Regions from separate parts of the Novosphingobium sp. NFX11 genome, predicted to be linked through region 1. Evidence: riboswitches for the same ligand, from Rfam matches in the RefSeq annotation. Region 1 holds a riboswitch; the other holds the start of a gene.
What was found. Region 1 has a riboswitch for thiamine pyrophosphate ahead of thiC (phosphomethylpyrimidine synthase ThiC). Riboswitches for the same ligand answer to the same signal wherever they lie in the genome.

Region 1 (7,115 bases):
GGTCGGCGTCAGCGCGGGCGTGACCAAGTACCGCGTGCTGCACGACTACGATACGCTCACGCTGTCGAGCGACGTGAAGTGGGATGTGAACGGCGCCTACAAGGGCATGGTCTGGTCCCCCGCGATCAGCTACACGACGCCCCTGAGCCCGGCGGTCGTCACGGTGCTGGCGGTCAGCGCCCGCCGTGTCGATGACAAGTTCGCGCGCTACTATTACTCGGTGAATCCGGGGCAAAGCCTTGCGAGCGGGCTGCCGGTCTACAATGCCAAGGGCGGCTGGGACAGCGTCAACACCTCGCTGCTGATGGCCTATGATCTCTCCGGCGACGTGCGCGACGGTGGGCTTTCGGTGTTCGGGGTGGCGAACTATTCGCGCATGCTGAACGACGGCAAGGACACGCCGTTCACCTCGCTGCGGGGCAGCGCGAACCAGTGGGTCCTGGGCGCGGGCGTGGCCTATACGTTCTGATGCGGGGAGCCTTCGACGGCTTCGATCACCTTTCGGCGCAAGTCAGGCAGCACTTCCGCTTCGAACCACGGGTGCTTCGCCATCCACAGCCGGCTGCGCCACGCCGGATGAGGGAGCGGGAACAGCCCATCCGGCGCCTCGCGCCACCGTCGCACCGTTTCGGTGAGGTTGGGCGCGAAGCCGCGCGGCAGGTAGCGTTTCTGGGCGTACTGCCCCACCAGCAGGGTCAGGCGCCGCTGCGGCAGTTCGGCCAGCAGCGGCGCGTGCCAGCGCGGGGCGCATTCGGGGCGAGGGGCTTGTCGCCGCCGCTCGCCTTGCCCGGATAGCAGAAGCCGGAGGGCATCTGCGCGACTTTCGCGGTGTCGTAGAACATGGCCTTGTCGAGCCCCAGCCAGCCGCGCAGCCGGTCGCCGCTGTCGTCGTCCCAGCCTATGCCGCTGGCATGGACCTTGCTGCCCGGCGCCTGCCCGATAATGAGCAGGCGCGCGGACGGGCTGGCCGCGACGAACGGGCGCGGCTCGAAGCCCAGCGCCGTCTCGCACAGGCGGCAGGCGCGGATTTCGCCGAGCAGGGTGTCGAGGGTCGCGGAGGCCATCTACCGCAGATGGCCACCTTCCTTGCCTGAGACAAGGCGTGCCCTGTTACCCCGCCTTGTCGAGAGCGGCGATGGGGTCCTTGGCGATCTGCGGATAATACGTCTCGAGCATGGCGTGCCAGTCCGCCGGAAGGTCTTCGAAGCGCTTCACCTTGCCGCCGTTGCCGAACAGATTGAGCGTACCGGGGCGATCGCCCATCCGCAGCCATTCCGGCCAGCTGCGCACGTCGTTGGACTGCACCCGCGTGTCGACGTTGGTGACCGCCGGGTCCAGCACCAGCGCGCTCGGCGCGGACAGGGTGCTCACTTCGTTCAGATAGGACACCGAGCCGTCGGGAGCGGTCACTCTGGCGTGCGAGCGGTCGCGCACCGCGATCTCGCCGGTGCGCAAGGTGAAGGGCACGGCGGGGGTGTGGACGTGCTCGAAGCGGGGCGTACCCGGGACGTCGGGAATGTCGATCTCGTTGGTCGCCGAAACCCGCACGCGCGTGGGGATCGGGCCGCGACCGCCGACTTTCACGGTCTCTCCCGTGATCGGGTTGCGGAGGTCGGTGAGGCGACGGCCGGTGTCGATATCGACGCGGAAGCTGATCTCCAGGTCGATCAGCTCGAAACTGCCGTCGGCGTTGTGCGTGATGCGCTGGATCGATCCGAGATTGATCGCATAGACCGGGATCAGGTCGCCGCCCGTCGCGGCCATGTACGGACCCTTGATCCACGAGAAGACGAGGCCGTCGTCCGTGCGATAGCGCAGCTTGCGATAGATCAGCGAGGCATCGGCCGCATTGGCGGGATCGAGCAGGCGCTTCTTCGGCGTTGCGGCCGCCGCCGGAAGCGAGGCTGCGGCAAGCGCGGTGGCGCCCAGTCCCAAGGCGGTTCGTCGGTTCAGTTTTGCCGCGTCGTTCTGGTCGATCATTTTACACTCCCCTTACTGCGATCGAGAAAGTTGATCGTTATCGGAGGAGCAACAAGCATGCGGCATGGGATTGATCGCGTCTCGGATAGCGATGGGCTCAGCCCGCCACGCGCATCTCCATGAGGGACGAGGAGTAAGGCACGATGAGGCTCTTCGCGCGGTCCCAGGCGCCGCGCAGCCAGGTGTCCTGCACGGCCGGATCGGGTGGGAGGATCACCGGCATCGTCTCTCGCCCCTCTGCTCTCAGTGCCGCGTTCGCTTCGCAGGCGAGGAGGGCGAAGGAGGGATCTCGCTGTCCTTCCATACCGCCGCCATGGCGAAGACCGGTAGGTCGGCGCAGGCGAACCAGCACTGGCGGCGCTTGCCATCCGTGGGCGAGGGGCGGCCCCACTCCATGAAGGCGGTGGCGGGCACCAGGCAGCGGAACTCGCTGTTGCGCAAGTTGCCGATCCAGAACGGGCTGTCGAGGTTGCGCACCGTCAGGATGCCGCGCTGCTCGTGCACCGAGGGCGGCGGCGGTACGCCCCAGAGGCGCGGGATCATCCGGCGCGGGGTGCGATAGTGCGGCCTCGGCCCGGCGATCGCCTCTCGCCCAGCCGTGATGACCGGCGCGAACTGCCCGGGCGCGACGTGGCCGCCGTCCCACGGGTCATTGCCGGATTCGGCCCCGAAGGAGCGTGCGACATGCGGCGCGGGCGCGTCGAGGCGATAGAGCATCGGCATGGGCTCAAGCCTCTAGACCCCGCCGATACGCGCGTCTATCACTGCGCCGTCCCCGGGGAGCCAGCAAGTGGCTGAGAGTTGTGGGTATGCTCCACAAGACCCGTCGAACCTGAACCCGTTAGTACGGGCGGAGGAAGTGGAGCGTCGGGTTTGAGCATGTTTCAACGCCCGCAATGCGTCTCTTTTTTCGTCCCATGGAGAAAAAGAGAGGCAATCCATGGCAGACATCAATTCCAAGCTCGAGATCGGCGTGACCACCGGCCCCATCCGTGGATCGAGGAAGATCCACGTCGGCCCGCTGGGCGTGGCGATGCGCGAAATCCACCTCGAACCCGGCAGCGGCGAGGCACCGGTGCGGGTCTACGACACCTCCGGCCCTTATACCGATCCCGATGTCACGATCGACATTTCGGCGGGCCTCGCCCCCAAGCGCCGCGAATGGATCACGGCGCGCGGCGACGTGGAGGATTACGCCGCGCGCGAGGTGAAGCCCGAGGACAACGGCCTCAAGGGGCCTGACCGTTCGGCAGGGGTTCCGGCCTTCCCCAACGTCGTCAGGCGGCCCTTGCGCGCGAAGGCGGGCATGAACGTCAGCCAGATGCACTACGCCCGGCGCGGGATCATCACGCCGGAGATGGAATATGTGGCCGAGCGCGAGAACCTCGGCCGCGCCATGCTCAGGGAATACGTGCGCGACGGGCAGGACTGGGGCGCATCGATCCCGGACTACGTGACGCCCGAGTTCGTGCGCGAGGAAGTCGCGCGCGGCCGCGCCATCATCCCCTCCAACATCAATCACCCCGAAAGCGAGCCGATGGCGATCGGGCGCAATTTCCTTGTCAAGATCAACGCCAACATCGGCAACTCTGCCGTCGCGTCGGACGTGGCGAACGAGGTCGACAAGATGGTCTGGTCGATCCGCTGGGGCGCCGACACCGTCATGGACCTTTCGACCGGGCGCAACATCCACGACACGCGCGAATGGATCATCCGAAACTCGCCCGTGCCGATCGGCACCGTGCCGATCTATCAGGCGCTGGAGAAAGTCGGCGGCATTGCCGAGGACCTGACCTGGGAAGTCTTCCGCGACACCCTGATCGAACAGGCCGAGCAGGGCGTCGATTACTTCACCATCCACGCCGGGGTTCGCCTGCCCTTCGTGCCGCTGGCGGCGAAGCGCGTCACCGGCATCGTCAGCCGCGGCGGCTCGATCATGGCCAAGTGGTGCCTGGCGCATCACAAGGAATCGTTCCTCTACGAACGCTTCGACGAAATCACCGAGATCATGAAGGCCTACGACGTCGCCTACTCGCTGGGCGATGGCCTGCGCCCCGGCTCGATCGCGGATGCCAACGACGAGGCGCAGTTCGCCGAACTCTACACGCTGGGGGAACTGACGAAGCGCGCCTGGGAGCAGGACGTGCAGGTCATGATCGAGGGGCCGGGCCATGTGCCGATGCACAAAGTCAAGGAGAACATGGAAAAGCAGCTGGCCGCCTGCGGCGAGGCGCCGTTCTATACCCTCGGTCCGCTCGTCACCGACATCGCTCCAGGCTACGATCACATCACCAGCGGCATCGGTGCCGCGATGATCGGCTGGTACGGCACGGCGATGCTCTGCTACGTGACGCCCAAGGAGCACCTCGGCCTGCCCGACCGCGATGACGTGAAAGTCGGCGTGGTTACTTACAAGCTGGCCGCCCATGCCGCCGATCTGGCGAAGGGCCACCCGGCGGCCAAGGTCCGCGACGATGCATTGTCCCGCGCCCGTTTCGAGTTCCGCTGGCGCGACCAGTTCAACCTGTCTCTCGATCCCGACACGGCGGAGCAGTACCACGACCAGACGCTGCCTGCGGAGGGCGCGAAGTCGGCGCATTTCTGCTCGATGTGCGGGCCGAAGTTCTGCTCGATGAAGATCAGCCAGGAAGTGCGCGAGTTCGCCGCGAAGCAGAACCAGCCGGTTGAAACCTTCGTCGCCGCCGAAGAGGCGGAGGCCGGCATGGCCGAGATGAGCAAGGTGTTCCGCGAAACCGGCAGCGAACTCTACATGGGGGCAGGCGGGCGCGAGCACGACTGACTCTGCGAACGAGTTGGATCTAAACCTTCTTTGTCATCCCCGCGAAGGCGGGGACCCATCTGACGGGCGTGCAACATGAAACGTCAGGAGATGGGTTCCCGCCTTCGCGGGAATGACGGAGGAGTGGGGAGGCACGGCTCACCGCTTGCGCACGAACTCCGCGCGCAGGACGAGGCCTTTGATGCCGGGGTAGCGGCAATCGATTTCCTGCGCGTCACCGGTCAGGCGGATCGCGGGGATCACCGTCCCGCGCTTCAGCGTCTGGCCTGCGCCCTTGACGTCGAGGTCCTTGATCAGCGTCACCGAATCGCCGTCGGCGAGCACATTGCCGACCGCGTCGCGGACTTCCACGGCATCGGCCGCCGCGCGCTTCGCCGTCAGTTCCGAGGCGGGCAGCCATTCACCGCTGTCCTCGTCGTAGACATAATCCTCGTCGTCGTCTGCCATGACCTATTTCTCCTGATGCCTCGCGCCCTTGGCAGCGCGACGCGCGTTTGACCAGCAGCATGCCGCCTTCGCAGCATCGAGCGCCGGTGCTACGCTGCCTCTTCCCAAGGAGGGCCACGCATGCGCAACCCGACCACCGACTGGATGAAACTCGCCCACGACAGCTACTGGCTCTGGGCGGAATCGCTCATGGTCATGGGCATGCGCACCAGCGACATGATGACCGGCAAGGGCAGCGACCGCGAGAACGCGCTGATGGTCTCGGAAAAGGTCAGGGCCGCCGCCGAAGTGGGCATGATGCTGGCGACGTCGAGTGCATCTCCGAAGACCGCCGGAAAGGCCGTGCGCCATTACCGCCGCAAGGTCACCGCAAACCGTAAACGCCTCGCCCGGAAGAAATCATGAGTGTTCACATCGGCATTGGCGGCTGGACTTATGAACCATGGCGCGGGCTGTTCTATCCCAAGGGCCTCACCCAGTCGCGCGAACTGGCCTACGTCGGCGAACACCTGACCGGCACCGAGATCAACGCCACCTTCTATCGCGGCCAAAGTGCCGCCAGCTTTGCCAAGTGGCGCGACGCGGTGCCCGGCGGCTTCCGCTTCGCGCTCAAGGGCAGCCGGTACTGCACCAACCGCAAGGACTTGTCCGAGGCGGGCGAGAGCGTGGCGCGGTTCATGGCGCAGGGGCTGGTCGAACTGGGCGACAAGCTCGGCCCGATCAACTGGCAGCTTGCCGCCACCAAGAAGTTCGATGCGGCCGAGATCGCCGCCTTCCTCGCCCTGCTGCCCGCCAGCCACGAGGGCCTGACGGTGCGCCACGCGATCGAGGCAAGGCACGAGAGTTTCGACGATTCGGCCTTCTTCGACTTGTGCCGCAAGGCCGGGGTAGCGGTGGTGCTGGCCGATTCGCCCAAATATGCAGTGCTGGATGCGACGGACTGCGCTCCGTTCGTCTACGCCCGCCTGCAGAACGCGCAAAGCGAACTGGAACAGGGCTATCCGGACGAAGACCTCGACACATGGGCAAAGCGTGTCGGCGACTGGACCGGACAAGGCCGCGAAGCATTTGTCTTTTTCATCAATGGCGCGAAGGAGCGGGCGCCTGCTGCGGCAATGAAGCTGATCGAGAAAGTCGGGCGCTGAGGATGCTGCAGGGTGCGACGCCGACAGTCCCGGGAGCGCGAGGGTAATAACCCTCGCATTTTCTTACCCTTGGCATCTTTGTCGATCGCCCCGGCAACCTGAGCGATTGCGATCCGTTTCGGCTATCATGAAACGGATTGCCGCGCTCGCCGCTCTCGTCCTGTTGCCCCTCGCCGCCTGCTCGTCCGGGCCGGAGGAGCCGAGTGTCACCGCTTCCGCGAGCGAGGAGGCTCTGGCCGGCGAGGCCGCGCCTTCGGAGGCTGCGCCCGCCGTCACTCCCGCGAGCGACCCTAAAGTGCTTGGCCTGGAGGGGCTGGGTGACCTGAAGATCGGTCAGCCGGTACCCAAGGGCAGTTCCTGGGCGTCACGCGGCGCACAGGAAAGCGACAGTTGCACAGCGATCAGCTCGCCTGACTACCCCGGTGTCTATGCCATCGTCACCGAGGGCAAGGTGCGCCGCATCACGCTGGGCGCGAATTCCACCGTCAAGCTGGCCGAGGGTATCGGCGTCGGCGCGACCGAGGGCGACGTGAAGAAGTGGTTCGCCGGTTTCCGCGAGGAACCGCACAAGTACGAGGCGGCGCCCGCCAAGTACCTGACCGCTCCCAATGCCCGCCCCGGAGAATCGGCGCTGCGCTTCGAGATCAAGTCTGACGGCAAGGTCGGCCTGATCCATGTCGGCGAGATGCCGGTGCTGGCCTATGTGGAAGGCTGTGGCTGAGGGGTTTCCCGGGTCGTGCCGC
Region 2 (7,115 bases), on a different replicon from region 1:
AGCGGGCTACCGGCATTCCGTTCGAGCAATGGATCGCGCGCGAAGTGCTGGCACCGATCGGCGCGCGGGGCGGACGGATCTGGATGAACCGCCCGGACGGCACGCCGCATTCTGGCTGCTGCGCCTTGCTGCCTGCCGAGAGCTATCTGCGGCTGGGTATCCTGCTCGTCCGCGACGGGGTTTGGGAAGGCAGGCGGCTTTTGCCGGAGGGTTTCGTCAAGGCCATGGTCACGCCGACGGAGCAGAACCCGCACGCGGGGCTCGGCGGCTATATCGGCAGTCCTTATGTCGAATGGCGAGGGCCGGCCAACCCGCAAGTCCCTTTCGGTCGGTCCTATCACTCCGCGCCTTATGCGGCTGCGGACCTGTTCCTGTTCGACGGCAATGGCAATCAGGTGGTCTACATTGTACCATCGCACCAGCTGGTGATCCTGCGCACTGGCGAACGTCCGCCCGCAAAGCCGGTCTGGGACAATGCGATGCTGCCCAATATCGTGCTTGAGGCGATCGATGGAGGTGGTCAGGAAGGCTCCACCGGGAAATAACGCGCAAGCACGTCGCGCGGCTTGCCCTTGCGGCGGTCACGGATCTTGCGCGGCGTCAGCCACGTGAAGATCCGGCCGTTGCGGGTGTTCGTATCGACAATGCGGGCGGCCCACCGGCCGATCGTCTCCGGGTGGTCGGCAATGAGATTTACCCAGTCACGACGGGCGCGCGCGCCCTCGGCATCCAGCTTTGCGTGTTCGCGCAGGAAGCCCTCCGTGATGACGAGGCCGGGGCTGATTGCGCCGACGACGATGGGGTGGGCGAGGCTTGGGCTATGCTTCATCTCCTCGGCCAGAGAGCGGGTAAGGTAGGTAACGGCGGCCTTGGTGGTGGCATAGCCGTTCATGAAGGGCATCAGCGTGCCGTCCGCCCCTGCCCCCAGCATGTTGTAGAGCGCCCCCTGCCTGCCGGCTGCGCGCCATCCGCGGATCGCCGTCTGGCAGCCATGCACCAGTCCCATGACGTTGATGTCGAGCATTCGGCTCACTTCGGTTTCGGGCATGTCGACCAGCCCGCCGCCGAGCGCCAGCCCGGCATTGTTGATCCAGATATCGATACCGCCGAACCGTTCGCAGGCATCGTCCCATGCCGCGCGTACCGCATCGGCACTCGTGACATCGCAGGCGCCGCCTTCGGCGCGGGCGCGATCCTGGTGCAGGTGCCGGGCCGTGTGGCGGGCATCCTCGCCATCGGAAGAGGATACGTAGACGTTGATACCCCGGTCGAGCAGCGCTTGCGCCAGCGCCTTCCCGATCCCTCTCGAACTGCCGGTGACGAACGCGGTCCGAAGGGCAGTGGTATCGTGAGCGGGCATGGTCTTTACGTCCCCATCGCGGCAGGCCTTTGCTTCGAGGCTAGCGCCCGGCCGCGCATGCTTGACCCGCTTCGTTCGTGAATGTTCGCGCAGTGAATTTTCCGGGCAGGCGGCGATGTTCGTCTGTTGAAAAGGCGCGAAGAGGGGGCAGGACAGGGAGCGCCTTGCTTCTCCATTCGTGATCGGGCCGCTTGCACATCCTCATGGGCAAGCCCTTCTCGCGGACAGGTTTCGATCATGAGCGACGCAATGCACTTTCCCATCGTCATCGTCGGCGCCGGCGGCACCGGCCTGACCGCCGCGCTCGCTGCGCACGACGCCGGGAGCGAGGTCCTCGTGCTGGAGCGCGACGCCTCGCCTTCGGGCTCCACCGCGATGTCGACGGGCCTGATCCCGGCCAGCGGCACGCCCGAGCAGGAAACCGCAGGGATCGTCGATACGCCCGAAATCTTCGCCGCCGACATGGTGGCCAAGACCAAGGGACGCGTGGATGGCGAACTCGCGCTGCACGTCGCAAGGGAATCGGTCGAGACGATCGCGTGGCTGCGCGATTGTCATGGAGTGCCGCTCGATCTCGTCGACGGGTTTCTCTACCCCGGGCATAGCGTGCGCCGCATGTACGGCACGCCGAACCGGACGGGGGGCGAGTTGATGGCGGCGCTCGAAGCGGCTTGTGGGGAGGCGCAGATACCCATCCTCACCGAAGCGACCGTGGAAGAATTGCTGCATGACGGCGACCGCGTCACCGCGGTGCGCTACACACGCCCCGACGGCAGCGCGGAAATCGTCACCTGCGATGCACTTATCCTCGCCTGTTCGGGCTTCGCGGGCAATGCGGAGATGGTCGCGCGGTTCATCCCCGACATGGCGGAGGCGACGTTCCACGGCCATCCCGGCAACAAGGGCGATGCCATCCGCTGGGGGCTGGAGATGGGCGCCGCGGTAGCCGACATGACCGCGTACCAAGGCCATGGCGGACTGGCAGTGGGCCATGCTGTGCCGATCCTGTGGCCGCTGATCATGGAAGGTGGCTTTCAGGTCAACGTCGAGGGGCGCCGCTTCTCCGACGAGATCCGCCGGCTATTCCGAACAGGCGGCCAAACTCAATGCGCAGCCGGGGCGTGTCGGCTGGTCGATCTTCGACGAGCGGCTGCATGTATTGATGAGTGATTTCGACGATTACCGGGACGCTTTGCGCGCCGGTGCGGTGGTGAGCGCACCCACCCTGCCTGCGCTGGCCGAGGCGATCAGGGTGCCCGTCGCAGCACTGGAGGGCACTTGTGCCGAGGTCGCGGCGATCGCGCGGGGCGAGCGGGAGGACGCCTTCGGGCGATCGTTCGCCGCTTCGCAGGTTCTGGCGGGTCCATACTATGCTGCCAAAGTGACGGGCGCGCTGTTTCACACCCAGGGTGGGCTGGTGATCGACAGCCGGACGCGCGTGCTGCACGAGGACGGGACGGCGTTTCCCAACCTCTTCGCAGGCGGAGGCGCGGCGCGGGGCCTGTCCGGCGACGCGTCCTATGGCTACCTTGCCGGTAACGGTCTGCTTGCGGCCACGACGCTTGGCAAGATGGCGGGCCGTGCTGCCGCAGCCTTATCCGTTCAGACGCTTTCTTTCACGGCAGCCCCTGACTCCAACCTGTAATAATATCGCTTCCCACTTCGCGTCGAAGCGCCTAAGGCGCGCTCCATCCCCGGGGGCCGCTCATGCGCGGCTGAGAGGTGGTCAGCAGACCACGACCCGCTGAACCTGATCCGGTTGACACCGGCGTAGGGAGGGTTGGCGGCAAGTCCGTTATCCCTCCGAGTGGAGTGGACGCGAGACTATGACGGGCAATTTTTCGTATCTCTGTGGCGCGGCGCTGGCATTCCCGGCCCTGTTCGCGGCGGCTCCGGCGCTGGCTGACGAGGCCGATGCCTCGCCGATCCAGGTCATCGGTCATGCCGACCCCGAGGGCCTGCTGCCCGACCAGACCGAACCCAAGGCGGTCAGCGCGATCTCGTCCGAGTTCATCGTCAAGCAGGCACCGACATTCAACGCCTTCCAGTTGGTGAACCTGCTACCCGGCGCCAATGTATCGATGAGCGACCCTTACGGGCTCTCGGCCAGTTCCAGCCTGACACTGCGCGGGCTGGGGCAGGACCAGATCGGCGTGCTGATGGAAGGGGCGCCGCAGAACGACATCGGCTATTACAACGCCTATCCTTCGCAGTTCGCCGATGCCGAGAACGTGCGTCAGGTCAGGCTCGTGCAGGGCGGGGCGGACATCGATGCGCCGGTCGTCGCGGCGGCAGGCGGCCTGTTGTCGCTGACGCTGGATGACCCGAAGGAGCGCATGGGCGGACTGGTCAACCTGTCGATCGGCTCGTTCGACGAGCGGCGCGCTTTCGTGCGCTTCGATACCGGCGAGATCGGCAATACCGGGCTCAAGGCCTTCGTGTCGTACTCCAACAACCGCGCCGACAACTGGCGGGGGCCAGGCTTCGACAAGCGCCAGCACATCGACGCCAAGCTGCTCGCCGAATGGGGCGAGGGCAACCGCGCCAGTCTGGCCCTGTCGTTCAACGAGGCCGAGACTTCGGGCTATCCGGCGCCGACGCTGGCCGATTGGCGCGCTTACGGTCGCGGTTTCAATTACAGCACGAAGTATACCGAAGGCGATACCGGGTACTGGCGCCTTTACCGCGCGCCGTTCCGTAACCTCTACGCCTCCGCGCCGGTGCATCTGAACTTCGGCAGCGGTCTGACGCTCGACAGCACCACGTATCTCCAGTTCGGCTACGGCAACGCGCCTTACGGGACGCAGTTGACCACGACCGGCAATTACCTCGGCACCGAGGAACTGACGCAGCCGGTGGAACTGCCGGGAGCGGTGGACGGCCTACGCACGGTGATGGGGAACTGGACCGGCAAGCAGATGCGCACTGGCAACGTCAGCAAGCTGACGCTGGAGGCCGGCGCGCACACGATCACGGCGGGGCTCTGGTTCGACTACGGCACCGACCGGGTACAGCAGACCTACACCTCGATCGGCGCGGAGGGGCAGCCCTTCGACAAGTGGGGCTATCCGAGCAAGGCGATCCGCACTGCGGACGGCCGCCTGCTCGCTTACGAGAACGCGCGTACGGTCACGGTGACCAAGGGCTTCTTCGTCGCCGACAGCGTGACCGTCACGCCGCGCCTGACCGTCGATGTGGGCTTCAAGGGCGTGGATTTGCTGCGCAATGGCCGCAACCATCTGCCGGGGCCGCAGGACAAGGTGCATACCGACAGCTTCGCGGCGCTCCCGCGCGCGTCGGTGCACTACAAGCTGGACGAGCGGCAGCAGCTGTTCGCCAACGTGACCACGAACTTCCGCACGCCTAACGAGTTCGCGCTCTACAACAGCTACTACGGCGGCGAGGTGGTGCAGCAGGGGACTTCGAACCTCAAGAACGAGTACTCGGTTTCCGAGGAACTGGGCTATCGCTATATCGGGCCGAGCCTGTCGTTCTCGCTGACCGCGTTCCATTATCACTTCCGCAACCGGCAGGTGGCGACGGTGATCAATAGCGGCGGGGCGCTGGTCAATTCTACGGTCAATGGCGGCAGTCAGACCAGCTACGGCCTCGATGCCGAGATCGACTATCGCCCGGCCAAGGGCGTCAGCATCTACGCCTCGGGCGAATATCTGCACACGCGGCAGGACGACGACCTGGCCATCGGCGGCGACTATCTGCCGACGAAGGGCAAGCGCGCGGTTTCGAGCCCCGAGTTCCAGTTTGCCGTGGGCAGCACCTATGACGACGGGCGCCTGTTCGGCAGCACCGCGCTCAAGTACGTTGGGCGGCAATATTCGTCGTTCATGAACGACGAGAGCATCAAGGGCTATGCGACGCTCGACCTAGCGATCGGTGTGCATCTGGCCGGGCTGATCGATGCGCAGCGCATGGACTTGCGGGTCAACGCGATAAACGTGACCAATCCGCGCGTGCTTTCGGGCGTGTACTCGGTCAGCAGCAACACGCAGGACACGGTGGGTCGGGGCGGCACGGTGATCTCCGGCTCTGCACCCGCCTATTACATCGGCGGCGGCCGGGCGGTGGTGGCGACGCTGTCGCGCGCGTTCTGACATGAGCGGCGCGGTGTCTCGGGCGGACCATCTCGTGCACGGGATGGGTACGGAGCTTGAGGCGGCCGTCTGGCCCGCGATAACGGAGGCCGAGGCGGAAGGCGTTCTCGCGCACTTCCCGAAAGTCGGGCGACTGGAAGCGCTGCGCTGGCATTCCCCTCGTCCGTTCTCGGCCGCGACGCTGGTGGAAGCGGGCGGGGAAACGCTGTTCCTCAAGCGCCACCACCGCGCGGTGCGCTCCCCGCCGCGCTGGGCGAGGAGCACGCCTTCATGGCACATCTGCGGGCGAAAGGGCTGAGCGTGCCCGAGGTCATGGTGACGTCGGACGGCGGCGGAGCGGTGGCGCAGGGGGAATGGACGTACGAACTCCATCGCCGGGTGCCGGGCATCGATCTCTACCGCGAGCGGCAGTCGTGGACGCCCTTCCTCTCGCATGATCATGCTTTCGAGGCTGGCGTCGCGCTGGCCCGGCTGCATGCGGCTTCGCGTGATTTCGCAGCCGAGGCGCGAGAGGATCGTCCGCTGGTCGCCAGCTTCACCATCGTGCCTTCGTCCGACCCGCTCGCGGCGGCCGAGGCTTATGTGGCAGCACGGCCGGCTCTCGACGCCTACCTCGATGGCAAGTCATGGCGCCGTGAACTGGCTCGACTGTTCGATGCGCTGGGCGAGGGAATTGTGGACCGGATCAAGGGTCGGCCTACCCTATGGACGCACAACGACTGGCACCCTTCCAACCTCTTATGGTCCGTTAGGGGCACTGTGAGTGCCGTTATCGATTTCGGTCTCGCGACCCGGACTTGCGCTATCCACGACCTCGCCACGGCGATCGAGCGAACGGCCATTCCCTGGCTGGAAATCGGCGGAAATGCGGGCGATCCGCAGGCGGCTCGGGCAGTGATCGCGGGCTACCGGACGGTCCTCCCGCTGACCGGCGCGGATGTTCGGACGATCGCCTGTCTCGCTGCCGCTGGTGCATGTCGAATTCGCTTTGTCGGAAGTTGATTATTTCGCAGGAATCCTCGCTGATCGCGGTCAGGCCGACCTCGCGTGGCAGGGCTATCTCATCGGGCACGCCGAGTGGTTCCTGTCCCCGCCGGGACGCGATTTCCTGAGCCGGTTGGAGGCCGCAGCCTGATGTCGATACTGGAGATTGTCGCCGTCGTCGTCAGCTTCCTCGGCATCTGGTTCACTGCCCGCCGCTGGATGCTGTGCTGGCCGGTCAACCTGTTGGCCTGCGCCTTGTATTTCAAGGTTTTCCTCGACGTGCGCCTCTATTCCGACATGGTGCTGCAGGCGCTGTTCGGCGTCGCGATCCTCTACGGCTGGGCGTCCTGGGGGCGCGGGAAGGCCGATAGCGGCGACATCGTCGTCAAGCCGCTATCGCTGCTCGGCGCTGCGGTGGGCCTCGGCGCCGGGGCGATCGGTGCGGCCGCGATAGGCTGGCTCGCCAGCCGTTACACCGACGCCGCCTTGCCGTGGATGGACGCGGGGCTGAGCAGCTTCAGCCTCGTCGCCCAGTACTGGACGGCGCGGCGGCAGTCGGCCAACTGGCTGCTGTGGATCGCGGTGGACGTGCTCTACGTCGGCATGTTCGCGTTCAAGGACTTGTGGCTGACGGCGGGGCTCTACGCCGCGATGGTCGC

Region 2: another riboswitch for thiamine pyrophosphate. It lies ahead of KZO24_RS19335 (TonB-dependent receptor); the one in region 1 lies ahead of thiC (phosphomethylpyrimidine synthase ThiC).

The regions. Positions count from the first base shown of each region.
Region 1 covers NZ_CP080384.1:2,235,739-2,242,853, reverse strand. The annotation lists gene KZO24_RS11435 (MipA/OmpV family protein) at 1-469, shown strand, start outside; partial or broken gene KZO24_RS11430 (uracil-DNA glycosylase family protein) at 457-1,064, opposite strand; gene KZO24_RS11425 (DUF1838 family protein) at 1,111-1,980, opposite strand; gene KZO24_RS11420 (SOS response-associated peptidase family protein) at 2,224-2,703, opposite strand; TPP riboswitch at 2,747-2,857, shown strand; gene thiC (phosphomethylpyrimidine synthase ThiC) at 2,921-4,780, shown strand; gene KZO24_RS11410 (alkylphosphonate utilization protein) at 4,919-5,227, opposite strand; gene KZO24_RS11405 (hypothetical protein) at 5,348-5,632, shown strand; gene KZO24_RS11400 (DUF72 domain-containing protein) at 5,629-6,372, shown strand; gene KZO24_RS11395 (hypothetical protein) at 6,500-7,093, shown strand.
Region 2 covers NZ_CP080385.1:328,717-335,831, forward strand. The annotation lists gene KZO24_RS19315 (serine hydrolase domain-containing protein) at 1-545, shown strand, start outside; gene KZO24_RS19320 (SDR family oxidoreductase) at 521-1,360, opposite strand; gene KZO24_RS19325 (FAD-dependent oxidoreductase) at 1,598-2,530, shown strand; gene KZO24_RS19330 (FAD-binding protein) at 2,523-3,005, shown strand; TPP riboswitch at 3,046-3,154, shown strand; gene KZO24_RS19335 (TonB-dependent receptor) at 3,187-5,472, shown strand; partial or broken gene KZO24_RS19340 (phosphotransferase enzyme family protein) at 5,474-6,607, shown strand; gene pnuC (nicotinamide riboside transporter PnuC) at 6,607-7,115, shown strand, end outside.